4 linked regions of the Chitinimonas arctica genome follow. The protein of the gene in region 4 binds, or shares a complex with, the protein of the main gene of each other region. Links are inferred from orthologs where the notes say so. Each region holds a gene or a part of one and is shown on either strand. Other genes may lie near its edges.

What was found.
Region 1: the proteins of dnaX (region 4) and holB are in contact, whole or in part, in a cryo-EM structure (PDB 8GIZ), measured with the Escherichia coli proteins. The link is inferred for Chitinimonas arctica from one-to-one orthologs.
Region 2: the proteins of dnaX (region 4) and holA are in contact, whole or in part, in a cryo-EM structure (PDB 8GIZ), measured with the Escherichia coli proteins. The link is inferred for Chitinimonas arctica from one-to-one orthologs.
Region 3: the proteins of dnaX (region 4) and dnaN are in contact, whole or in part, in a cryo-EM structure (PDB 8GIZ), measured with the Escherichia coli proteins. The link is inferred for Chitinimonas arctica from one-to-one orthologs.

Annotation. Positions count from the first base shown.
Region 1 is NZ_CP041730.1:1,046,106-1,052,028, reverse strand. Bases 1,628-4,569 are described here. They hold holB (DNA polymerase III subunit delta'), read left to right. Parts: upstream 1,628-2,564; coding sequence 2,565-3,575; downstream 3,576-4,569. Other genes in these bases: FNU76_RS04645 (penicillin acylase family protein), read left to right, coding at 4,036-4,569; FNU76_RS04650 (PilZ domain-containing protein), read left to right, coding at 3,584-3,964; tmk (dTMP kinase), read left to right, coding at 1,909-2,526; mltG (endolytic transglycosylase MltG), read left to right, coding at 1,628-1,907. Also shown: DNA repair helicase YoaA, read left to right, coding at 1-862; more of mltG, read left to right, coding at 864-1,627; more of FNU76_RS04645, read left to right, coding at 4,570-5,923. UniProt on the Escherichia coli protein: Part of the beta sliding clamp loading complex, which hydrolyzes ATP to load the beta clamp onto primed DNA to form the DNA replication pre-initiation complex.
Region 2 is NZ_CP041730.1:2,378,411-2,384,360, forward strand. The notes cover bases 1,472-4,440. They hold holA (DNA polymerase III subunit delta), read right to left. Parts: upstream 3,491-4,440; coding sequence 2,453-3,490; downstream 1,472-2,452. Other genes in these bases: rng (ribonuclease G), read right to left, coding at 1,472-2,386; FNU76_RS10840 (LPS-assembly lipoprotein LptE), read right to left, coding at 3,490-3,981; leuS (leucine--tRNA ligase), read right to left, coding at 4,069-4,440. Outside these bases: FNU76_RS10825 (substrate-binding periplasmic protein), read left to right, coding at 68-895; more of rng, read right to left, coding at 929-1,471; more of leuS, read right to left, coding at 4,441-5,950. UniProt on the Escherichia coli protein: Part of the beta sliding clamp loading complex, which hydrolyzes ATP to load the beta clamp onto primed DNA to form the DNA replication pre-initiation complex.
Region 3 is NZ_CP041730.1:2,451,542-2,457,317, reverse strand. Bases 1-2,795 are described here. They hold dnaN (DNA polymerase III subunit beta), read left to right. Parts: upstream 1-742; coding sequence 743-1,849; downstream 1,850-2,795. Other genes in these bases: gyrB (DNA topoisomerase (ATP-hydrolyzing) subunit B), read left to right, coding at 1,926-2,795; dnaA (chromosomal replication initiator protein DnaA), read left to right, coding at 1-396. In the rest of the region: more of gyrB, read left to right, coding at 2,796-4,322; FNU76_RS11125 (glutathione S-transferase family protein), read right to left, coding at 4,570-5,205; FNU76_RS11120 (NAD(P)-dependent oxidoreductase), read right to left, coding at 5,218-5,776. UniProt on the Escherichia coli protein: Confers DNA tethering and processivity to DNA polymerases and other proteins. Acts as a clamp, forming a ring around DNA (a reaction catalyzed by the clamp-loading complex) which diffuses in an ATP-independent manner freely and bidirectionally along dsDNA.
Region 4 is NZ_CP041730.1:1,234,138-1,240,044, forward strand. Bases 1,455-4,380 are described here. They hold dnaX (DNA polymerase III subunit gamma/tau), read left to right. Parts: upstream 1,455-1,977; coding sequence 1,978-3,783; downstream 3,784-4,380. Other genes in these bases: FNU76_RS05465 (oxidoreductase-like domain-containing protein), read right to left, coding at 1,670-1,870; FNU76_RS05475 (YbaB/EbfC family nucleoid-associated protein), read left to right, coding at 3,831-4,157; recR (recombination mediator RecR), read left to right, coding at 4,296-4,380. Also shown: more of recR, read left to right, coding at 4,381-4,892; septum site-determining protein MinC, read left to right, coding at 5,185-5,907. UniProt on the Escherichia coli protein: Part of the beta sliding clamp loading complex, which hydrolyzes ATP to load the beta clamp onto primed DNA to form the DNA replication pre-initiation complex.

The sequences.
Region 1 (5,923 bases), 190 kb from region 4 along the record:
CTTCCAGCTCAATATCACCCCGCTGGATATCGCCCGGCTGTTTGCCCGGCAGATGGACGGGGAGCGGGCCTGGGTATTTACCAGCGCCACCCTGGCCATGAACGGCAATTTCAAGCACTACACCCATGAAATGGGCCTGTGGGAGGCCGATCAGGGCACGTGGGAGTCGCCGTTCGATTACAAGCAGCAAGCGCTGCTCTATGTGCCGCAAGGCCTGCCCGAGCCGAACAGCCGCGACTATACCGCGGCGGTGGTGGAAGCAGCCTTGCCGCTGGTCCAGTTGGCCGAAGGCCACGCCTTCCTGCTATTCACCAGCCTGCGGGCCATGCGCGAGGCCCATGAGCTGATCAAAACCCGCCTGGCCGGCCTGGGGTTGGACTATCCCATCCTGTTGCAAGGCGAGGGTACCCGTACCGAATTGCTGGAACGCTTCCGCACCCAGCCGAATGCCATCCTGGTTGCCAGCCAGACCTTCTGGGAAGGTATCGACGTCAAGGGGGAGCAGTTGCGTCTTGTCGTGATCGATAAACTACCGTTCGCCGCACCGGACGATCCGGTCCTGGCGGCCCGTATCGACAAGATCAACAAGGCCGGCCGCAACGCCTTTATCGAGTATCAGCTGCCGCGTGCGGCCATTACCCTGAAGCAGGGCGCCGGCCGGCTGATACGCGACGAGACCGACCAGGGCGTGCTGATGATCTGCGATCCGCGCCTGGTCGAAAAACCCTATGGCAAGCAGATCTGGAAGGCGCTGCCACCGATGCTGCGTACCCGCGAGGCGGGCGTGGTGGAGCGCTTTTTTGCCCGTATGAAGACCCGGTCGCAAGGCGACCAGCCGGCAACCGAAACCGTGGAAGACTGAATTGGCACGTAAGAAGAAGCAATCCGCTAAGCCACGCAGGGGCGTGGTCCAGGTGTTCAGCCGGCTCGCCATCCTGTTGGTATTGTTGGTGCTGGTACCCGCCGGCGCCTATGTCTGGCGCTATATCCATACCCCCCAGCCGCTGGCCGAATTGCCGCGCAGTTTCGTGGTGGAGCGCGGCGGCAATATGCGCACCGTGGCGAACCAGCTGGAGGCCGAGGGACTGCTGGAACACCCCTGGCTACTGACCATCATTGCGCGCCTGAACGGCGATGCCATGCGTATCAAGGCCGGCAGCTATGAACTGAGCCAGCCCTTGACCCCCCTGGAATTGCTGGCCAAGCTGACCGATGGCGATGTCAGCAGTGCCAGCCTGACCATCGTGGAAGGCTGGAACTGGCGGCAGGTCAAGGCGGCCTTGGCGCGCGACCCGGATCTGCGCCACGACAGCGCCGCCATGGATGACGCCGCCCTGCTGGCCGCGCTGGGCAGCAAGGCGCAGAGTCCGGAGGGCTTGTTCTTCCCCGATACCTATCACTTCGCCAAGCAGAGTTCCGATGTGCAGGTGCTCAAGCGCGCCCAGGAGGCGATGGAGCGGCAACTGAAGGCCGCCTGGGGGGCACGCGCCGCCAATCTGCCGCTGGCTTCGCCCTATGAGGCGCTGACCCTGGCGTCCATTATCGAGAAGGAAACCGGCGCGGCGCGGGATAGAAGCATGATCTCCTCGGTTTTCATGAACCGGCTGGCCCAGGGTATGCGCTTGCAGACCGATCCGACCGTGATCTACGGGCTGGGTGAGCGCTTCGACGGCAATCTGCGCCGGGTCGATCTGGAAACCGATACGCCCTGGAACACCTATACCCGCGGTGGTCTGCCGCCGACCCCGATTGCCATGCCCGGACAAGCCGCCTTGCTGGCGGCCACCCGGCCGGCCCAGTCGCAAGCCCTGTATTTTGTCGCCAAGGGCGACGGCTCATCGTATTTCTCCACGACGCTGACCGAACATAACCAAGCGGTACGCCGCTATCAGCTGGGAGCCAAATAATATGGCGCAAGGACGTTTTATCAGCCTGGAAGGCCTGGACGGCGCCGGCAAGAGTACCCATCTGAGCTGGCTGACGGCCCACCTGGCCGAACGCGGCATCGACCATCTGGTCACCCGCGAGCCGGGCGGTACCCCGCTGGGCGAGCAATTGCGCGAGCTACTGCTCAAGCAGCCCATGCATCTGGAAACCGAGGCCCTGCTGATGTTTGCCGTTCGCCGCGAACATCTGGCCCAGGTCATCGAGCCGGCGCTGGCCGCCGGGCGCTGGGTGGTATGCGACCGCTTTACCGATGCCACCCATGCCTACCAGGTCGGCGGCCGCGGCTTGGCCCTGGATAAGTTCACCATGCTGGAACAATGGGTACAGGGACGCGAGCAGGGCTTGCTGCAGCCGGACCTGACGCTGTTGTTCGACGTGCCCCTGGAAGTCAGCCGGGCCCGCTTGGCCAATGGCCGCGAGCTGGACCGTTTCGAACGCGAGCAGGATGCGTTTTTCGAACGGGTGCGGGACGCTTACCATGCCCGGGCCGCCGCCTCGGCAGGCCGGATGCGCGTGATCGATGCCAGCCGGTCGATCACCGCCATCCAGGCCGAATTAGCCCAGCTGCTGGCCGCTTAAGGCAGCCTGTTCGCGTACCCATTCCGATCGGTCCCTCCATGCTCTACCCCTGGCAACAATCCGACTGGCAGGCCTTGATCGCGCAAGGCGAGCGGCTGCCGCACGCGCTCTTGCTGACCGGCGAACCCGGGATCGGCAAGCAGGCGTTTGGCCGCCATCTGGCCCAGGCCCTGCTGTGCGAGGCAAGCATGGCCGTGCGGCCCTGCGGGGTATGCGATGCCTGCAATTGGTTGCAGGCCGGCAATCACCCGGATTTTCGGGAGCTGACGCCGGTGGTGGAGGACGAGGACGAGGAGTCGGACAGCAAGGCCAAGAAGAAACCCTCAGCCTGGATCACGGTGGACCAGGTGCGCGACTTGAACCAGTTCGTCCACTTGAGCGCGCATCGGGGCGGTCGCCGCGTTACGCTGATCCAGCCAGCCGAGGCGCTGAACCTGGCTGCCGCCAATGCCCTCTTGAAAACGCTGGAAGAGCCCCCGGCCGGCGCCATATTCATCCTGGTCAGCCATCAATGGCGCCGCTTGTTGCCTACCATACGCAGCCGCTGCCGGCGTCTGGCCCTGCCGCTGCCGGCCAAGGCCGAGGCGCTTGCCTGGTTGTCGGGGCAGCGTCTGGCGGATGCCGAGAGTCAGTTGGCCGAGGCCGGCGGCGCCCCCTTGGCGGCCATCGAGCGCGCCGATGCCGAGACGCTGGCCGCGCGGCGGGCCTTCCTGGCCGAATTGGCCGACCCTCGCCAGCTCGATCCCTTGGCTTTGGCCGAGCGTCTGGACAAGCAGAAAATGGAAGTGGCGCGGGTCACCGACTGGCTGTCCCGCTGGCTGCACGATCTGGCAAGTTTGGGCCTGGCCGAGTCAATCCGCTATTATCCGGATGAAGCCGGCCGACTGGGATCGTTGGCCAAGGCGCTGGACCCGGTTCGCCTGATGCGGTATCACGACACCGTGCTGGAGGCCAGGAAGTTTTCCAGCCACCCACTGAATGCCAGGCTGGTTTTTGAACAATTGCTATTCGGCTACCAGCAAGCCGTACGACCTATGAACAAAGGATAGAAAACCTTATGGCCGAAGCTCCCAAACCCGCCGCTGCCATGGCCGCGCCCCGCGCCGGCGGTGTGTTGTCGCTGAGCATCAAAGAAAAAGCGGGCCTGTTCGCCGCCTATATGCCCTTTGTAAAGGGCGGCGGCATCTTTATCCCTACCGCCAAGGCATACAGCATCGGCGACGAAGTCTTTATGCTGCTGCAACTGATGGACGATCCGGCGCGTATCGCCGTATCGGGCAAGGTCAGCTGGATCACGCCGGCCGGTGCCCATGGCAACCGTACCCAGGGCGTGGGCGTGCAGTTTTCCGACAATGAGGCCGGCCACCAGGCCCGCAACAAGATCGAAGCCATGCTGGGCGGCGCACTTCAGTCCAATCGGACCACGCATACCATGTAATCGTCGCTGTACCGCGTGAACCGCCGGTGCTCCCGGCCGTCACTCGCCTCTTCTCATTTCCCGAGCCTTCGATGACTCCATCTAGACTGCGCCGCTGGGCGTTGCGTTCCGTGTTTGGTTTGCTGCTATTGGTATTGTTGGTGGCGATGGCAGTGTGGGGGTTTTTGCGGGCAAGCCTGCCGCAACTCGATGGCGAGGTGCCCGTACATGGGCTGGCCGGTACGGTGCAGGTCGAACGCGACGGGCAGGGCGTGCCCACCGTGCGTGGCGAGAACCGTTTGGATGTGGCTTATGCCACCGGCTACCTGCATGGGCAGGATCGTTTTTTCCAGATGGATTTATTGCGCCGGGTAGCCGCAGGCGAACTGGCCGGACTGGTCGGTGCGGCAGCTCTGGAGACGGATCGCGATCACCGCTTCCACCGCTTCCGCGCCCGCGCCGAAGCCGCTTTGAAGACCCTGCCCGCAGCCGAGCTGCAGCTGCTGGAGCGCTACACCGCCGGCGCCAATGCCGGCTTGGCGGCCCTGGGCGCGCGCCCGTTCGAATATGGGTTACTGCGTACCCAGCCGGAACCGTGGCAGCCGGCCGATTCGCTGTTGGTGGTCTGGGCCATGTATTTCGAGCTGCAAGGCAAGCAAGAGCGGCGCGAATTCGGTCGCGGTTGGCTACGGTCGCATAGCACACCGGAACAATTGGCGGTATTGCTGCCCGAAGCAACTGAATTCGACACGCCCATCGATGCGCCTGCCATCGCGCCGTCGCTTGGTCCATTTCCGGCCACCGCGCCTGGCTGGCTGGGCCAGCGGGCGCCGGCAGGGTTGACGGCGCTGGAAGCCTCTTCCTCGGTGGGCAGCAATAACTGGGCGCTGGCAGCGTCCCGTAGCAAGGATGGCCGCGTGCTGATCGCCGACGATATGCACCTGGGCATTCGTCTGCCGCATATCTGGTATCGGGCGGTATTACAGTATCCGGACGGGCAGGGTGGGGTGCGCCGGGTGGCGGGTGTGACCTTGCCGGGTGCGCCGCTGGTGGTCGTCGGCAGCAATGGCCGGGTCGCCTGGGGTTTTACCAATAGTTACGGCGATTATCTCGATCTGGTGGAACTGGCACGCGATCCGGCCCAGCCCTTGCGCTTCAAGACGGCGGCAGGCTGGGAAACGGTCCGGCAGCACCGCGAAATCCTGCGGGTAAAGGGTGGGGAGCCCCAGGCGATGACCGTGCTGGAGAGTTCCCTTGGACCGCTGCGCGAAATCGGTGGCCGCTACTACGCGGTCCACTGGGTGGCGCATCAGCCTGGCGCGGTCAATTTGCGCTTGGCCGAAATGGAAGGCGCCGCCAACCTGGCGGCGGCACTGGCGGTAGCCAACAGTGCCGGCATGCCGGCGCAGAATATGCTGGCCGGCGATGCGTCCGGCCATATCGGCTGGACCATCGCCGGGCCCTTGCCGGGCCGCGATGCGAGTCTTGCCGCCAGCTTTCCCTATGACAGCACGCAGCCGCTGGGTTGGCAGACGCCGCGCGCACCGGCCGATTATCCACGTTTGCTCGATCCCGTGGATGGCCAGCTCTGGACTGCCAATAACCGCCAGCTGGCCGGGCCGGAATACCGCAAGCTGGGCGACGGCGGCGCCGATATCGGCGCCCGCGCCCGCCAGATACGCGACGGGCTGACCGCCTTGCAAAAGGCCGACGAAAAAGCGGTGCACGATATCGGCCTGGACGACCGCGCACTGTTTATCGACGCGTGGCGGAAGCGCGCACTGCAGGTGCTGGACCCGGCCGCGCTGGCTGGCCAACCCGCCAGAAGTGAATTCCGGCGTCTGCTTGAACAGAGCTGGGACGGCCATGCCAGTGTGAAGTCGGTCGGCTATCGGCTGGCCCGCAACTATATGCATGGCCTGTATACCGAATTGTTCGGCGGTTTGGATAAGCAACTCGAGCTGGAGGCGAAAGGGAGTA
Region 2 (5,950 bases), 1.1 Mb from region 4 along the record:
CCGGGAGCGTACCAAACGGCTTCGCAAGGTCATCTATAAAGCGATGTAACGCCATTGCAAAATTACGATGACCCTACGCAGCCTGACTCCTTTCCTGGCATGCCTATGTCTGCCGACCCTGGCGGATGGCAAGCTGCTGCGTATCGCCACCGGCGAACTGCCGCCCTATGCCACCCAATCCCGCGCCGACCAGGGCATCGCCCTCAACGTGGTAAGGCGCGCCTTCGAGACGGCCGGCTACCGGGTGCAGTTCACCTTCCTGCCCTGGTCGCGGGCATTGGCCGAGGCGCGGACAGGCAAATGGACCGGCACCGCCTACTGGGGACACAAGCCGGAACATGAAGAAAGCTTCTTTCTCAGCGACAACGTCCTGACCGAACAATGGGTATTCGTCTATCGCGCCAAGTCTGGCTTCGATTGGCAGACCCTCGCCGACCTGCGCCCCTATCGCATGGCCATCATCCAGGACTACACCTATACGCCGCAGCTGTGGAGCATGGTCAAGTCCGGCGAACTACAAGCCGATCTCACGCCTAACGATCTGTCCAGCCTCCGCAAATTGATCAGCGCCCGGGTCGATATCGCCCCCATGGAAAAAAACGTGGCCTGCGATCTGCTGGCCCGTCATTTTGGCGCCGGCAGCGCCAATCTGCTGCGCTATCACCCCCGGCTGATGACCGACCAATTCACTACCCATCTGATGCTGTCGCGCAAGCTGCCGGACAGCTTTGCACTGGTGACGGCGTTCAACGCGGGGCTAAAGAAGATTCAGGCTTCCGGCGAGCATGCCAAGCTTTTGTCGCAAGTACGCTGCCCGACGGCCTGGGCGGTAGATGCCGGCGCGGATTCGCTACCACGGGTAGCCAATCCACTCGACCCGGCGCTCGTGAAATAAAGTGGTGGCTTACCGCTTATTCCCTGCGTCGCGCTAAACCAGAATCACATCGAACTGTTCCTGGAAGTAGGCGCTTTCCACCTGCAGGGAAATGGGCTTGCCGATAAAGTCCGCCAGCATCGCCAGATTGGCCGACTCTTCATCCAGGAACATATCAATCACGGTTTGCGAGGCCAGGATGCGGTACTCGCGTGCATTGAACTGGCGCGCTTCGCGCAGGATCTCGCGCAGGATTTCGTAGCAGACCGTCTGCGCCGTCTTGATTTCGCCTCGCCCCTGGCAAACCGGGCAGGGTTCGCACAGCACGTGCGCCAGGCTTTCGCGGGTGCGCTTGCGGGTAATCTCGACCAAACCCAGGCTGGTGAAGCCGGAAACCGTTACCTTGGTCCGGTCCTTGGACATCGCCTTGCCCAGTTCATGCAGCACCTGGTCGCGATGCTCGTGGTTATCCATGTCGATAAAGTCGACGATGATGATGCCGCCCAGATTGCGCAAACGCAGCTGGCGGGCGATGACCTGGGTGGCTTCCAGATTGGTTTTGAAAATGGTGTCGTCGAAGGAACGGGTGCCGACGAAACCACCGGTGTTCACGTCCACGGTGGTCATGGCCTCGGTCTGGTCGATGATCAGGTAGCCGCCGAACTTGAGGTTGACCCGCCGGGCCAAGGCGCGCTCTATCTCCGCTTCCACGCCATGCAATTCGAACAGCGGCCGTTCGCCCTGATAGTGCTCCAGACGCGGGGCGACATTGGTGACGAAGGCGCTGGCGAACTCGATCATCTTCTGGAAGGTTTCACGTGAATCCACCACGACCTTGAGCGTTTCACCGGTAACGATGTCGCGCAAGACCCGCATGGGCAGACCCAGGTCTTGGTAAAGCATGGACTGCGGCGGCAAGGTACGCGACTTCTGCTTGAGGTCGGCCCAGATCAGGCTCAGGTACTCCACGTCGGCGCGCAGCTCTTCTTCGGTGGCGTGTTCTGCCGAGGTGCGGATGATATAGCCGCCGTGCTCCTGCCCCGGCGGCAATAAGCTCAACAAACGCTCCCGCAGATGCTCGCGGCCCTGGCCATGCTCGATGCGCTGGCTGACGCCGATATGGTGGTCCTGCGGCAGGAACACCAGGAAGCGGCCGGCAATGCTGATCTGGGTGGACAGCCGTGCGCCCTTGGTGCCGATCGGGTCCTTGATGACCTGCACCATCACGCTCTGGCCTTCATACATCAGCCGCTCGATGCGCTGCGGCTCGGCCGGATGCTGGCGTTGCTCGATCACATCGGCGATGTGCAGAAAGGCCGCCCGCTCCAGGCCGATCTCGATAAAGGCCGATTGCATGCCGGGCAATACCCGCTTGACCACGCCCAGGTAGACATTGCTGACGATGCCGCGCGAAGCGCTGCGCTCGACGTGGATTTCCTGCACCACGCCTTCTTCGGTCAGCGCCACCCGCGTCTCCTGCGGGGTGACGTTGATTAGGATGTGTTCTTTCATCTGCTCAACTCAAAATGACATACCGCAAGGCACGCCCAAGCAGGCATGCGCTGGGGTCTGTCATCTCTAGGGCGTGCGCAGCGGCACGCGCGGCGGTGTGCCAGGCATCAGCCGCAGTCCCAGCTTGAGCAACTCTTCCCAGGCATCGCCACTGCCCACACCCTTGACGATACGGTCGATCTGGGCCGCATGGGCCAGCGCGCCCTTCAGCTGGCTGGCCTTGAGCCTGTTCAGCGCGGCGGGATAGTGGCGCTGCTTGTCGCCCCACACCCGGTTTTCGCGGAACAACTGCTGCATATTCAGCCCTTGCGAACGGCCCAGGCCCACCCGCAGCAGCGCACGCACCTCATCGGCCATGGCCCACAATACCAGATGGGGCGCTTCGCCCTCGGCGCGCAGTCCGTCCAGCATACGGGCCAAGCGGCCGATATCGCCCGACAGCATGGTTTCACCCAGGCTCCACACATCGTACCTTGCCACATTGGCCACGGCGGCACGTAATGGTTCCAGCCCCAGCTCGCCGGCGGGGTGCAGCAAGGCCAGCTTGTCGATCTCCTGCTTGGCGGCCAGCAGATTGCCCTCGACCCGACTGATCAGGAACTCCATGGCCTCGCCGCTCAGGCGTTGCTGCTGCCGCGCCAACCGCTCGCCGATCCAGGCTGGCAATTCATTGCGGCTTACCAGGGGACACGCCACCACCGTGCCAACGGCTTCCAGCGCGGTGAACCATTTGCTTTGCAGCTGCATTTTTTCCAGCTTGGGCAGTTGCAGCAGCAGTACATTGTCGGCCGGCGCACCGGCGGCATAGCGCTGCAGCGCCTCGCCGCCTTCCCCTCCCGGCTTGCCGTTGGGCACGCGCAATTCGATCAGCTTGCGCTCGGCGAACAAGGAAATAGCCTGGCCGGCGGCCGCCAGTTCCGACCACTTGAAGCCCGCTTCTACCGTCAGCACCTCCCGCTCGGCAAAGCCGGCCAGCCGGGCCGCATCGCGAATGGCCTGGGCCGCTTCCAGCGCCAGCAACGCTTCTTCGCCATGTACCACATAAATGGGCGATAAGCGGCCGGCGGCTAGATGGCCAGGTAGATCACTCGCGCGGATCGGCATTACGGTACCGCCACCGGGGCCGGCGCGCGGGTGGCGGCCGGTGCTTCCAACGCCGCCAGGGACTTGAGGGCGGCCAGGCGCCGCAGGATCTGCTGCGCGGCATCCTGGCGCATATCGCGTATCAGCAGCTGCTCTTCCGCTTCCTTGCCCAATACATTGTTTTCATCGAAGGTGTAGTCGCGCCGCAGCGTCAGCTCGGTGGACGGTATCCAGTCGCGGCCACCCTGCTGTACCCGGAACCGGGCCCGGTACAGCAACTGATATTCGCTGACCCGGCCGGACCGGTTGACGGTGAGGATCTGCTTGTCGACGTTCTCGCCTTCCACCATCAGCATGGCCTCGGCCTGGCCGGCACCCAGCAGTTGCAGGTCGGCACGCAGCGATAGCTGGCGCTTGAGCGCATCGCCCAGCCCGCCGGCCGGCGCGGCCAGGTGCAGGGAGGCAAACGCCAGCGGGCCGTCTCGCCCTGGCCCCGCAGGTGAAAACCGCAAGCGCTCAGCAAGAGGGTAGCGGCGAAAACGACTGGATAACGCATGCAAGCTCCGCGGTGAGGCCGGCGCACAAGGCGCCGGACCGGATCAAACAACCAGGTTGACGAGACGGCCGGGTACCACGATGACCTTCTTCGGTGCCTGTCCATCAAGGAATTTCTGCACATTGGCATTGGCCAGGGCGAATGCCTCGATGGCGGCGCGGTCGGCATCGGCCGGCACCGCGATCTCGCCCCGCAGCTTACCGTTGACTTGCACCATCAGGGTGATTTCATCCTGCACCAGGGCCGCGGCCAGCGGTTCCGGCCAGGCCGTGTCCAGTAGTTCGCCGCCATAGCCCAACTCGGTCCACAGTGCATGGGCGATATGCGGACAGACCGGATAGAGAACCCGCAGCAATATACCCAGGCCTTCACGCTGAACCGCCACGGCCTCGCCGCGATAGGCTTCCATCGCATTGAGCAACTTCATCGCCCCCGACACCACGGTGTTGTACTGCAGGCGTTCGTAGTCGGCGTTGATCTGCTTGAGCGTGCTGTGGATTTCAAAGCGTAGCGCCTTGGCGGCCTTGTCCTGCTCGCCCACCTCGCCGGCCGAACGCAAAGCGTCGGCGTGCTTGTGGACAAAGGACCACAAACGACGCAGATAGCGGGAGGCACCCTCCACGCCACTGTCGCTCCAGGCGGCGCTTTGCTCGGGCGGAGCGGCAAACATGGTGAACAGGCGGGCGGTATCGGCACCGAAACGGGCGATGATGTCCTTGGGTTCCACCACATTGTTCTTGGACTTGGACATCTTTTCCACGCCGCCCATATTGACCGGCTGGCCGTCGGCCTTCAGCGTGGCGGCCGTGGCGCGGCCCTTGTCGTCCAGCTGCAGTTCCACCTCGTGGGGGTAGTACCAGGTCCGCTTGCCGGCCGCGTCCTCGCGGTAGAACGAGTCGTTCAGCAGCATGCCCTGGGTGAACAAGGCCTTGAATGGCTCGGCGATCTCCACCAGTCCCAGGTCGCGCATGGCGCGGGTCCAGAAGCGGGCATACAGCAGGTGCAGCACGGCGTGTTCAATCCCGCCGATGTACTGGTCCATGCCGCCGCGCATCCAGTAATCATTGCGCGTATCCACCATGGCGCCGGCATCCGGGCAGGTATAGCGCATGAAATACCAGCTGGAATCGACAAAGGTATCCATGGTGTCGGTTTCACGCTGGGCCGCGGCGCCGCAACTTGGGCAGGCCACGTTGAGGAAATCCTCGCGCTTCTTCAGCGGATTACCCGAGCCGTCCGGCACGCAATCGGTCGGCAGCACCACCGGCAGGTCGGCATAGGGAACCGGTACATCGCCGCACTGGGGACAGTGGATGATGGGGATGGGCGTACCCCAGTAGCGCTGGCGCGAAATGCCCCAGTCGCGCAGGCGCCAGGTGGTTTTCTTCTCGCCGATCTGGCGATCGGCCAGATCGGCCGCGATTGCGTCCACGGCGGCCTGGTAGGCGAGGCCATCGTACTTGCCGGAATTGAGCGTGACACCACGCTGCTTGTCGCCGTACCAGTCGGCCCAGGCTTCGGTGGAGAAGCTTTCGCCCGCCACGCCGACTACCTGCTTGATGGCGATGCCGTATTTGCGGGCAAAAGCGAAATCGCGCTCGTCATGGGCCGGAACACCCATGACCGCGCCGTCGCCGTAGCTCATCAGGACGTAATTGCCTATCCACACTTCCACCTGCTCGCCGCTGAGCGGATGGGTGACGAACAGGCCGGTCGCCACACCCTTCTTCTCCTGGGTCGCCAGTTCCAGCTCGGACGTTCCGCCGGCCTTGCATTCCTCGATAAAGGCGGCCAGGGCGGGCTGCCGCTGCGCCGCCAGTACCGCCAGCGGATGTTCGGCCGCCACGGCGCAGAAGGTCACGCCCATGATGGTATCGGCGCGGGTGGTGAAGACATACAGCTTGCCGTCCTGAACCAGGGCGCCG
Region 3 (5,776 bases), 1.2 Mb from region 4 along the record:
GAAGGCGCCCTGAAACGGGTGCTGGCCTACTCGCGCTTCACCGGCGAGCAGATCACGCTGGAAGTGGCAAAGGAAGCGCTGAAGGATATCCTGGCTTCCGGTAACAAACTGATTTCGGTAGAGAACATCCAGAAGACGGTGGCTGATTTCTACAAGATCAAGGTTTCCGACATGCACTCCAAAAAGCGGACTCGCGACATTGCTCGTCCGCGCCAGGTGGCCATGGCGCTCGCCAAGGATCTGACCCAGATGAGCCTGCCGGCCATCGGCGAAGCCTTTGGCGGCCGTGACCACACCACGGTGATGCATGCCTGCAAGACCATCGCGGCGCTGAAGCAAGGCGACGCGACGATGAATCACGATTACAACGTCCTGGCCCAGATCCTGCGTAACTGAGCCAGGCCGGAATGGTTTTAAGGGAAGTGCCGAACACCCCCTCGCCCTGTAGCGCGACACTCCCGCCACAGGCCGCTTGAGGGGATTTAAACGAGATGTCGTTGATTTTTAATGAAAAGTGGTGAACTGACAGTTCTCCACCGACATTTGTTCAGCGCTTCCGCAAGAAATGTGGATAAGCTTGCATTGCAGATTGGCGCCGAAAAGCGAACACAATCGATACACAACGGCAGGCAAGACTATCCACAGCGAGATTTGGCGGTAAGGTACTGAAGCAGAAGTGGAAAACGGGTTTTCCACAGAAACTGGCTACCTCTATTTATCTATCTTCAGGAACTACTACATTATGTTGCTGATACAAGCAGAACGCGATTCCCTGCTCAAGCCGCTGGCTACCGTCACCGGTATCGTCGAGCGTCGTCACACGCTGCCTATCCTGTCGAACGTACTGATTGGCAAGCAGAACGGGATGCTCACCTTCCTGGCGACCGATCTGGAAATCCAGATCACGACCGAGTACCCCAGCCCTGAAGGCAGTGATTTTCAGCTGACCGTATCGGCCAAGAAGTTCCAAGATATCTTGCGTGCCATCCCGGACGGCACTACCGTCAACCTGGACCAGGACGACAGCCGCCTGACCGTCAAGGCAGGCAAGAGCCGCTTCAATCTGCAAACGCTGCCGGCACAGGACTTCCCGCGACTGACCATCGATACCAGCGTCAAGAGCGTGATCAAACTGCCGCAACGCCAGCTGAAGAACCTGATCAGCCGGGTTCAATACGCCATGGCGCATCAGGACATCCGCTATTACCTGAACGGTCTGTTCATCCTGACCGAAGGCAAGGAATTCAAGCTGGTCGCCACCGACGGCCATCGCCTGGCTTTTGTTGCCTGCGAAATGGAACACGAAGTCGAACGCAACGAAGTCATCCTGCCGCGCAAGACCATCCTCGAGCTGTACAAGCTGCTGGCTGACATCGACGACGAAGTCACCATCGAGATCGCGCAGAACCAGGTCAAATTCGCGTTCGGCAATATCGTCATCCATTCCAAGGTCGTGGACGGCAAGTTCCCGGACTACAACCGGGTGGTACCAACCGGCAACGACAAGCTGGTACCGCTGAACCGTCAGCAGCTGCTGTCGTCCCTGCAGCGCGCAGCCATTCTCTCCAACGAGAAATTCCGTGGCGTTCGCATCGTATTGGGCGACGGGACCTTGAAGATCATCTGCAACAACAGCGAGCAGGAAGAAGCGACCGAAGAGTTGGAGATTCCTTACCAGGGCGATCCGCTCGATATCGGCTTCAACATCGGTTACCTCATCGACGTGCTGACCAACCTGGACCATGAAGCACTGGTTTTTGCCTTTGGCGACCATGCCACCAGCAGTACCCTGGTAACCGTTCCGGAAGAACCCAATTTCAAGTATGTCGTGATGCCAATGCGCATTTAGGCGCGGCCGCATGACCAAGCCGGCCATCTCGGCCGGCTTTGGCATTTTTATCAGTACAGCAGCAGGTGGATAAAAGATGAGCGATCAGGAATACGGCGCAGACAGTATCAAGGTGTTGAAAGGCCTGGAGGCCGTACGTAAACGCCCTGGCATGTATATCGGCGATACCCAAGACGGCAGCGGCTTGCACCACATGGTGTTCGAAGTGCTGGACAATGCAATCGACGAAGCGCTGGCTGGTCACTGCAACGAGATCAAGGTCATCATCCACCCGGATAATTCCATTTCGGTGGAAGACAACGGCCGTGGCATCCCCACCGATATCAAGGAAGACGACGAATTCAAGCGCTCCGCCGCCGAAATCGTCATGACCGAACTGCACGCCGGCGGTAAATTCGACCAGAACAGCTACAAGGTATCCGGCGGTCTGCACGGCGTGGGCGTATCCGTCGTCAATGCCTTGTCGGACTGGCTGCGGCTCACCATCCGTCGCGACGGCAAGGTGCACAGCATGGAATTCCGCCAAGGCGAAGCGGTGGAGCCACTCAAAGTCGTCGGCAAGACCGAACACCGCGGTACCGAAGTGCATTTCCTGGCTTCACCGGAAACCTTTGGCCTGATCGAATTCCATTTCGATATCCTCGCCAAGCGCATTCGCGAGTTGAGTTTTCTCAACAACGGCGTGGCCATCGTGCTGATCGACCGTGTGCACGGCAAGGAAGAGAACTTCTCCTATTCCGGCGGTGTACGCGGCTTCGTCGAGTACATGAATCGCAACAAGACCGCCTTGCACCAAAAGGTGTTCTACGCGCTTGGCGAAAAAGACGGCATGAGTGTCGAAGTCGCCATGCAATGGAACGATTCCTACCAGGAAACCGTGCAGTGCTTCACCAACAATATCCCGCAGCGGGATGGCGGTAGCCATCTGACCGCCTTGCGCCAAGTGATGACACGCACGCTCAATGGCTATATCGAAAAAAGCGAGATCGCCAAGAAAGCCAAGATCGAGACCGCCGGCGACGATATGCGCGAAGGCCTCACCTGCGTGCTGTCGGTGAAATTGCCCGACCCCAAGTTCAGCAGCCAGACCAAGGACAAACTGGTCTCCAGTGAAATCGGTCCGATCGTGAACGAGGTCATCAGCGAAGCACTGAACAACTTCCTGCTGGAAAACCCGATCGAAGCCAAGATCATCTGCGGCAAGATCGTCGACGCCGCCCGTGCCCGCGACGCCGCCCGCCGCGCCCGCGAACTGACCCGCCGCAAAGGTGTCATGGACGGCCTGGGGCTGCCCGGCAAGCTGGCTGACTGCCAGGAAAAGGATCCGGCCCTGTCCGAGATCTACATCGTCGAAGGGGATTCCGCCGGCGGTTCCGCCAAGCAAGGCCGCGATCGCAAGTTCCAGGCCATCCTGCCCCTGCGCGGCAAGGTGCTGAACGTAGAACGCGCCCGCTTCGACAAGCTGATTTCCAGCGAACAGATCGCCACCCTGATCACCGCGCTCGGTTGCGGCATCGGCAAGGACGATTTCAACCTGGAAAAACTGCGCTACCACCGCATCATCATCATGACCGATGCCGACGTGGACGGCGCCCACATTCGAACCCTGTTGCTGACCTTCCTGTATCGCCAGCTGCCCGAACTGGTCGAACGCGGTTACGTCTACATTGCCCAGCCGCCCTTGTACAAGGTCAAGCATGGCAAGAACGAGCAGTACCAGAAGGACGATCACGAACTCAACCAGTACCTGTTGAAACTGGCCTTGAGCGGTGCCCAGCTGATTCCTCGCAGCGGTGCCGATCCGCTGGAAGGCCAGGCATTGGACCTGATCGCCCGCCAGTACCTGCTGGCTCAGGCCGTAATCGAGCGCGAAAGCCGTTTGATCGACCCGACCGTGTTGTATGCCTTGCTCAGAACCGGCGCGCTGGACATGAGCAGCGAAGCGGCGGCTCGCGAGTCTGCTACGCGTTTGATGGCTGCCATTGCCGATCCGGCTTTTGTGCTTGAGCCGTATCATGACGACAAGAACGATGCGTTTATCCTGCGTCTGAAAAAGACCGTGCACGGCAATATCGCCTTCCAGTACCTGGATCACGATTTCCTGCATTCGGGCGACTATGTGCAGCTGCGCCGTACCGCGGATATGCTGTCTGGACTGCTGGATGCGGATGCCGTGGTGAAGCGTGGCGATCATGAAAAGCCGGTCAGGGAGTTCAAGGACGCGCTGGAGTGGTTGCTGAACGAAGTGCGCCGCAATATGACCGTGCAGCGGTATAAAGGTCTGGGTGAGATGAATCCGGATCAGTTGTGGGAAACGACGATGGACCCGACTGTACGGCGGTTGATGCGGGTGCAGATCGAGGATGCCATGGCGGCGGATGATATCTTCACGACGCTGATGGGCGACAATGTGGAACCGCGTCGGGCGTTTATCGAGAAGAATGCTTTGATTGCGCGGAATATTGATGTTTGAGGGTGTTGTCGGGTGCCACAGAAAGTGAAAACTGTGCCAAGTTAGTGAAAAGTCTGTGACACAGTTGTTGAAAAAGCCCTCACCTTTCGAGGGCTTTTTTGTACCTCAGTCGGAAATGTAAGCTTCACTGTGCTAATGAAGTAGCTCAGTTGGTGCATCAGGTATCGAGGCCACCCTTGCCTGCGCTCGCGTGTGCATGATCATTCGTGATGTTACGAGCCATGCTCCTCTGCTTCCCAAAGGTGGCTTACATCTTCAACAGAACGCTCTTTTCGCGCTCCAATGCCCGCCTGGCCGCAGGGCGGTTGATGAGGCGATCCTTCATTGCGGTGAGATGTTTCAACTCCTTGATTGGCAATCCAAGCTCCTTTCCCCAGGGGTAGAACACCAGGGTATACGGATCGGCGACCGTGAAGTGTTCGCCCATGACCCACTGGCTGTGCGCCAGCATCTGGTCGATCTCGCGCAGATAGGCCCAGAAGCTCTCCTTGCCATGTGCCTTGATGGCCGCATGCGTGGCCTTGTCGTCACTGAACCGCTCCGGATGCACGAATTGCATGAAGGCGGGGTGGACGCTGCTTGACAGCCAGGCACACATCGCGATGGTGCGGGCGTGATCGAGCTGGTCGGCCCCGAGCAGTTCGGCATTGGGATAGGTCTCCCCGATCCATCCAAGGATCGCGGTGCTTTCAAGCAAGACCCGTCCGTCATCAAACCGCAGCGCCGGCACCTTGCCGCGAGGGTTGATTGCCAGGTAATCGGGTTTCCGGTTCTCGCCAGTGAAGATGTTGATCTTCTTCGCCTCGAAAGTCGCGCCGGCTTCCTCCAGCGCGACATGGCTCGCCATCGAGCAGGCGAGTGGACAGTAATAGATCGTCAGCATGGTCTTGGCTCCTCAGTAGGCCACCGTGAAGCGCTCGCTGTGGTGCCGGGGCTGCTCCGCTTCGTCCAGCATCGCTGATGCAAAGTCTTCCAGCGAAATTCGGCTCTCGCCTTTCGCATCGGTCAGCAGGTGATCCTTGCCAATGCGATACCGGCCGGTGCGCTCTCCAGGTACCAGCATGGCGGCAGGGCTGAGGAACACCCAGTCCAGTTCCTTTTCTTTCTGTAGTGTTTCGAAGAACGCTGCCGTGCGCAGTGAACCCTCTTTCCACTCGGCCGGGAAGTCCGGTTGGTCCACCACACGTTGACCCGAGGGCAGAAGCAGCGTTCCGGCACCACCCACGGTCAAAAAGCGGCCAATGCCGGCACGCTTGACGCCGTCGATGATGGCCCGGGTGCCGCTTCCATCGGCGTCCAGACCGGGGTTGAAAGCGCTGATTACCAGATCGTGACCGCGGATCGCGCCGCTCAAGGCTTTTACATCCGTCGCATCCACCTGCACGAACTCGAGATTGGCATGCGGGTGTGGTGCGTGTCCGGTTTCCTTGGTGATGGCAGTTAACTCGTGTCCG
Region 4 (5,907 bases):
GTACCGACCATTGTATGACGTGTGAAGCCCTACCCATAAGGGCCATGAGGACTTGACGTCATCCCCACCTTCCTCCGGTTTGTCACCGGCAGTCTCCTTAAAGTGCTCAACTGAATGGTAGCAACTAAGGACAAGGGTTGCGCTCGTTGCGGGACTTAACCCAACATCTCACGACACGAGCTGACGACAGCCATGCAGCACCTGTGTTAACGCTCCCTTTCGGGCACCCTCACGTCTCTGCGAGGTTCGTTACATGTCAAGGGTAGGTAAGGTTTTTCGCGTTGCATCGAATTAATCCACATCATCCACCGCTTGTGCGGGCCCCGTCAATTCCTTTGAGTTTTAATCTTGCGATCGTACTCCCCAGGCGGTCTACTTCACGCGTTAGCTGCGTTACTAAAGCATTGCTGCTCCAACAACTAGTAGACATCGTTTAGGGCGTGGACTACCAGGGTATCTAATCCTGTTTGCTCCCCACGCTTTCGTGCATGAGTGTCAGTGTTAACCCAGGGGGTTGCCTTCGCCATTGGTGTTCCTCCGCATCTCTACGCATTTCACTGCTACACGCGGAATTCCACCCCCCTCTGCCACACTCTAGCCGTGCAGTCCCAAATGCAGTTCCCAGGTTAAGCCCGGGGATTTCACATCTGGCTTGCACAACCACCTGCGCACCCTTTACGCCCAGTAATTCCGATTAACGCTTGGACCCTACGTATTACCGCGGCTGCTGGCACGTAGTTAGCCGGTCCTTATTCTTCCGGTACTCTCATCCCCACCTAGTATTAGCAGGCAGGATTTGCTCCCGGACAAAAGAGCTTTACAACCCGAAGGCCTTCTTCACTCACGCGGCATGGCTGGATCAGACTTTCGTCCATTGTCCAAAATTCCCCACTGCTGCCTCCCGTAGGAGTCTGGGCCGTGTCTCAGTCCCAGTGTGGCGGATCATCCTCTCAGACCCGCTACGGATCGTTGCCTTGGTGAGCCTTTACCCCACCAACTAGCTAATCCGACATCGGCCGCTCGTATAGCGCGAGGTCTTGCGAGCCCCCGCTTTCATCCGTAGATCGTATGCGGTATTAGCTATCCTTTCGGATAGTTATCCCCCACTACACGGTACGTTCCGATGCATTACTCACCCGTTCGCCACTAACTTGAGGAGCAAGCCCCTCAAATCCGTTCGACTTGCATGTGTAAAGCATGCCGCCAGCGTTCAATCTGAGCCAGGATCAAACTCTTGAGTTCAATCTCTGTTTTTGAAACAAAACTGGCATTGCTTGATTCAACAGCCTAAGCCGTCAAATCTCGTAAGCCTTTAGCCTAAAGCCAAGTGCCTACGCTTATCGGTTGTATCTTGTTAAAGAGCGTTTGCTTGTTCAGACTAACTCGGCTAACATCGTGTGTTTCGCTTCGTTTTTGTCTGCGTCAGCAGCAGAGAAGCGAACTATACGCACCACCCCGCCGGCCGTCAACACCCTTCTGTAAAACTTACCGGGGAACGGCGCGAGAATTCAATAAGTCATTGATCCGTAATATACCCGTCATGAATACTTTTTTCATGGCGGCCGGTGACTACGCAGAACGGCAGGTTCAGGCCCCACTGCAAATCCCGCACCAAACAAGCAAAGCGCCCCGTAAAACGGGGCGCTTTGCTTGATGCGAAGAAAATTTGCTATATAGGTTTAGTGTGCTCACGCAAGGCTTGTCGCGCCTGCCATTGCGCCAGCAAGAGACGGTGCTGCTGCACCTCCTCGCTGTAGAAATCGAAAATACAGGGGTCACAACCGCTCCCGCAGCATGCTTCGGGTGGCGGCGCGATAGGTGGCTCGGGCGGCGGATCATCTGCCGGCCAGGCACTTGGCGAATCGGACATCACGGTATCTACTCTCCTTTGTACTGCATATTGGCAATCAGCCAATTCGTTCTACTGTGGTGGCGCTCGGCACAATGTCCGCGAGTGCTTCTGCTAGAATCGCCGACATGACCTATCAAGTACTGGCCCGTAAGTGGCGACCGAGATCCTTTGCAACCCTGGTAGGGCAGGAGCATGTAGTCAAGGCCTTGAGCAACGCACTGGAAAACCAGCGCTTGCACCATGCCTACCTGCTTACCGGCACCAGAGGGGTGGGCAAGACCACTATTGCCCGCATTCTGGCGAAATCGCTCAACTGCGAAACAGGCCTGACCGCCACGCCTTGTGGCGTATGCGATGCATGCAAGCAGATCGATGCGGGTCGCTTCGTCGATCTGCTGGAGATCGACGCTGCCTCCAACACCGGTATCGACAATATCCGCGAGGTGCTGGATAACGCCCAGTACTCGCCCACGCAAGGCCGCTTCAAGGTTTACATCATCGACGAAGTGCACATGCTGTCCAAGAGTGCCTTCAACGCCATGCTGAAAACGCTGGAAGAGCCGCCCAGCCATGTGAAGTTTATCCTGGCCACCACCGATCCGCAGAAGGTGCCGGTCACCGTATTGTCGCGCTGCCTGCAGTTCTCGTTAAGGCAAATGCTGCCAGCCCAGATCAGCGGTCACCTGCGGCACGTGCTGGAAGCCGAGTCGGTGGGCTACGAAGCCGGCGCCCTGACCTTGCTGGGTCACGCTGCAGCCGGAAGTATGCGGGATGCCTTATCCCTGCTGGACCAGGCCATCGCATATGGCGCGGGCACGGTAGAGGAAGCCGGCGTAAGAGCCATGCTGGGCGCGGTGGATCAATCCTATCTGTTTGAGTTGCTGACCAGGCTGGCGGCTCAAGATGGCGCAGGCTTGATGGCGGCGGCGGAAGATTTGGTGACGCGCGGGGTCGGCAGCGACGCAGCCCTGCAGGAACTGGCTTCCCTGCTGCATCAATTGGCGCTGCTGCAAGCCGTGCCCAGCACCATCTCGACCGACCACCCACAGTATGGTGAGCTGAATCGGCTAGTTCCGCTGTTCAGCGCCGAAGATCTACAGCTCTATTATCAGATCGCCCTGCAGGGCCGGCGCGATCTTTCCTTGGCGCCCGACGAGTTCGCCGGAATGAGTATGACGCTGCTGCGCATGCTGGCTTTCGCCCCTGCACGCAAACAGTACGTGGCCACAGGGCCGGATTCCTCTCCCCCCCCTGCCCGCGAAGCGCTTCCCCTCCCCTCCCCGGGCGATACCGGGGTGAAGACTGCGCAAACCTCCTCCGCAGGGAGTGATGCGATGGCGGCTGCGCCTTTGGCAATACCCTCCCCGGAACCGGAACCGGAACCGGTACCGGCGCCCGCGCCGATCGCCGAGACCAGGCCTACCCCACCCTGGGAAGAACTGCCGGACGCGCTAGAAACCCCTCCCGTGCCATTTGTCGCGCCGGTAGCCGAAGTGGCGCAGGAGATGCCGGAAGAGGCGCCTCCCGAAGCACCGGCCGAGTTCACCGGAGACTGGGCTGCCTTGGTGGGTCGCCTGAAGCTGGGTGGCCTGGCGGTCATGCTGGCACAGCATGCCGAATTGCAAAGCCACGAGGGCCTCAGCTTCCAGTTGGCCGTGCCCGATGCGCACAAAGTGGTCGCGGGGCCGGATTATCGTGAAAAGCTGGAACAGGCCTTGAGCCAGCATTTTGGCCAACGGGCCCATGTCACGATCTCGGTCGGCGGTGTCAGCCACGCCACGCCGGCCGCACAGCAACAGCGCGAGCGGCAAGCGCGCCTGGCCGATGCGGCCGATGCGCTCAATAGCGATCCCTTCGTGCAGTCGCTGATCGCCGATTTTGGCGCCACAGTGCTGCCCGACACGATACAAACGCGCACAGACCCTGTTTGAGCGCGATTTTCTTCCATCCCTTCCCATTCAAGTTTCAAGGAGCAAGCATGTTTAACAAGGGCGGACTGGGCAATCTGATGAAGCAAGCCCAGCAGATGCAGGAAAATATGAAGAAGGCCCAGGAGCAACTGGCCGAGGTCGACGTGGAGGGCCAGTCCGGCGGCGGTATGGTCAAGATCGTCATGAATTGCCACCACCTGGTGCGCCGCATTCAGATCGACCCCAGCGTGATGGACGACAAGGAAATGCTGGAGGACCTGATTGCCGCGGCCTTCAACGACGCCTTGCGTAAAGCCGAGCAGACTTCGCAGGACAAGATGGCCGGCTTCAGCGCCGGCCTGAACCTGCCGCCAGGCATGAAGCTGCCTTTTTGATTGATTTCACGCTAGGCGCCACCCCCGGCCTCTCCTGACGAGGGCCGAGCCCGTCACGCGGTGTAAACCGATTTGACGGGCTTGCGGGGCGTCCATCGATGGACCTGACCCCATTCCCAAAGCACCGCCTGGCATCCCATGAAAATCCCCTCTTCGCTTGACCAGCTGATCGATGCGCTGCGCATTCTTCCCGGCGTGGGTCCGAAATCGGCGCAACGCATGGCTTATCACCTGCTGCAGCGCAATCAGTCGGGCGCGGCCGCCTTGGCCCACGCCCTGGCCGATGCCTTGACCAAGCTGCGCCATTGCCAGCGCTGCAATACCTTTACCGAATTCGATCTTTGCGAGCTATGCGCCGATCCGGCCCGCGACAAACGCCAGCTTTGCGTGGTGGAGATGCCTACCGATTTGCTGCGTATTGAACAGACCTTGGCATTCAAGGGCTGCTATTTCGTGCTGATGGGCAAACTTTCACCGTTGGATGGGGTAGGCCCCGACGATATTCATTTCGACAAGTTGCTTGCGCGCGCCCAGGATGGTGAAGTGGAGGAGGTGATTCTTTCCACCAACTTCACAGTGGAGGGTGAAGCAACTGCCCATTATCTGGCCGAATTACTACGCGCACAGGGCTTGCGGGTCAGCCGGATTGCCCGTGGCCTGCCCTCGGGCGGTGAACTCGAGCATGTGGATAGCAGTACACTGGCGCAAGCTTTATTGGAGCGGCGCAGTTTGTGATCGGTACATACAGAAGTACTTATCCACTTTTCCCCCACCTGCCGGCACTGTATTGCCTCAGCAACACGCTGGCCTGCAAGGATCTGCTTTGCAAGTTCAATTCCTTGATTTATATGAAAATATTAAAATCCTTGCTTTACTTCACCCCAAGCAGTATGGGGCATTCAAGTAATCACTCTGATTTTGCCGCGAGTCTGTCCACAAAGTTACCCACAGCACCTTCTGTTGAAGCTTGCGCCGTGAACCTAGTAAACTCGGCAACAATTTTGTCAACCGCCGCCGAGCGCATTCGATGACTGCTTCCATCAAGCCGGCCCCCGCCCGTAGTACCGCCTTGTTTGAAATCAAGAGCGCTGCGCTCAATCTGATCGCCTTTGCTCCCAAGACTGCCGATCTTGCCGGCCTCGAAGCGGCACTCAGCCAGAAACTGGGTGGCAGGGCCGATTTTTTCGGCGGAGATGCCGTGGTCCTGGAGCTGGCTGATTGGCCACCCCATGCCACCGCGCTTGATTTGAGCGGCTTGATCAGCATTCTGCGTAAATCCGGCTTGCAAGCAGTAGCAGCGCGCGGGGTCGGCGCGGCGGCTCGCGAGGCGGTGATCAGGGCCGGCCTGGCGCTATTGCCCGACACGCCCCTGCGCGACACGGCCGTGGATAGCCGAACCTGCGAGGCGAAACCCGCACCGGTGGCCGCGGTCAATCAGACGCTGATCATCGATAAACCCGTGCGCAGCGGCCAACAGGTCTACGCGCGCGGCGGCGACCTGATCGTGCTGGCCCTGGTGAGCCATGGCGCCGAGGTCATCGCCGACGGCAATATCCATGTCTACGCACCCTTGCGCGGTCGCGCCCTGGCCGGTGCGCGCGGCGATACCGGCGTCCGTATCTTTACCCATTGCATGCAAGCCGAACTGCTCTCCATCGCCGGCATCTATCGCTCCCTGGATGAGCCGTTGCCGCAGAGCATTAAGGCCCAAGCCGCCCAGGTAAGGCTGGACGGCAACAAACTCGTGATC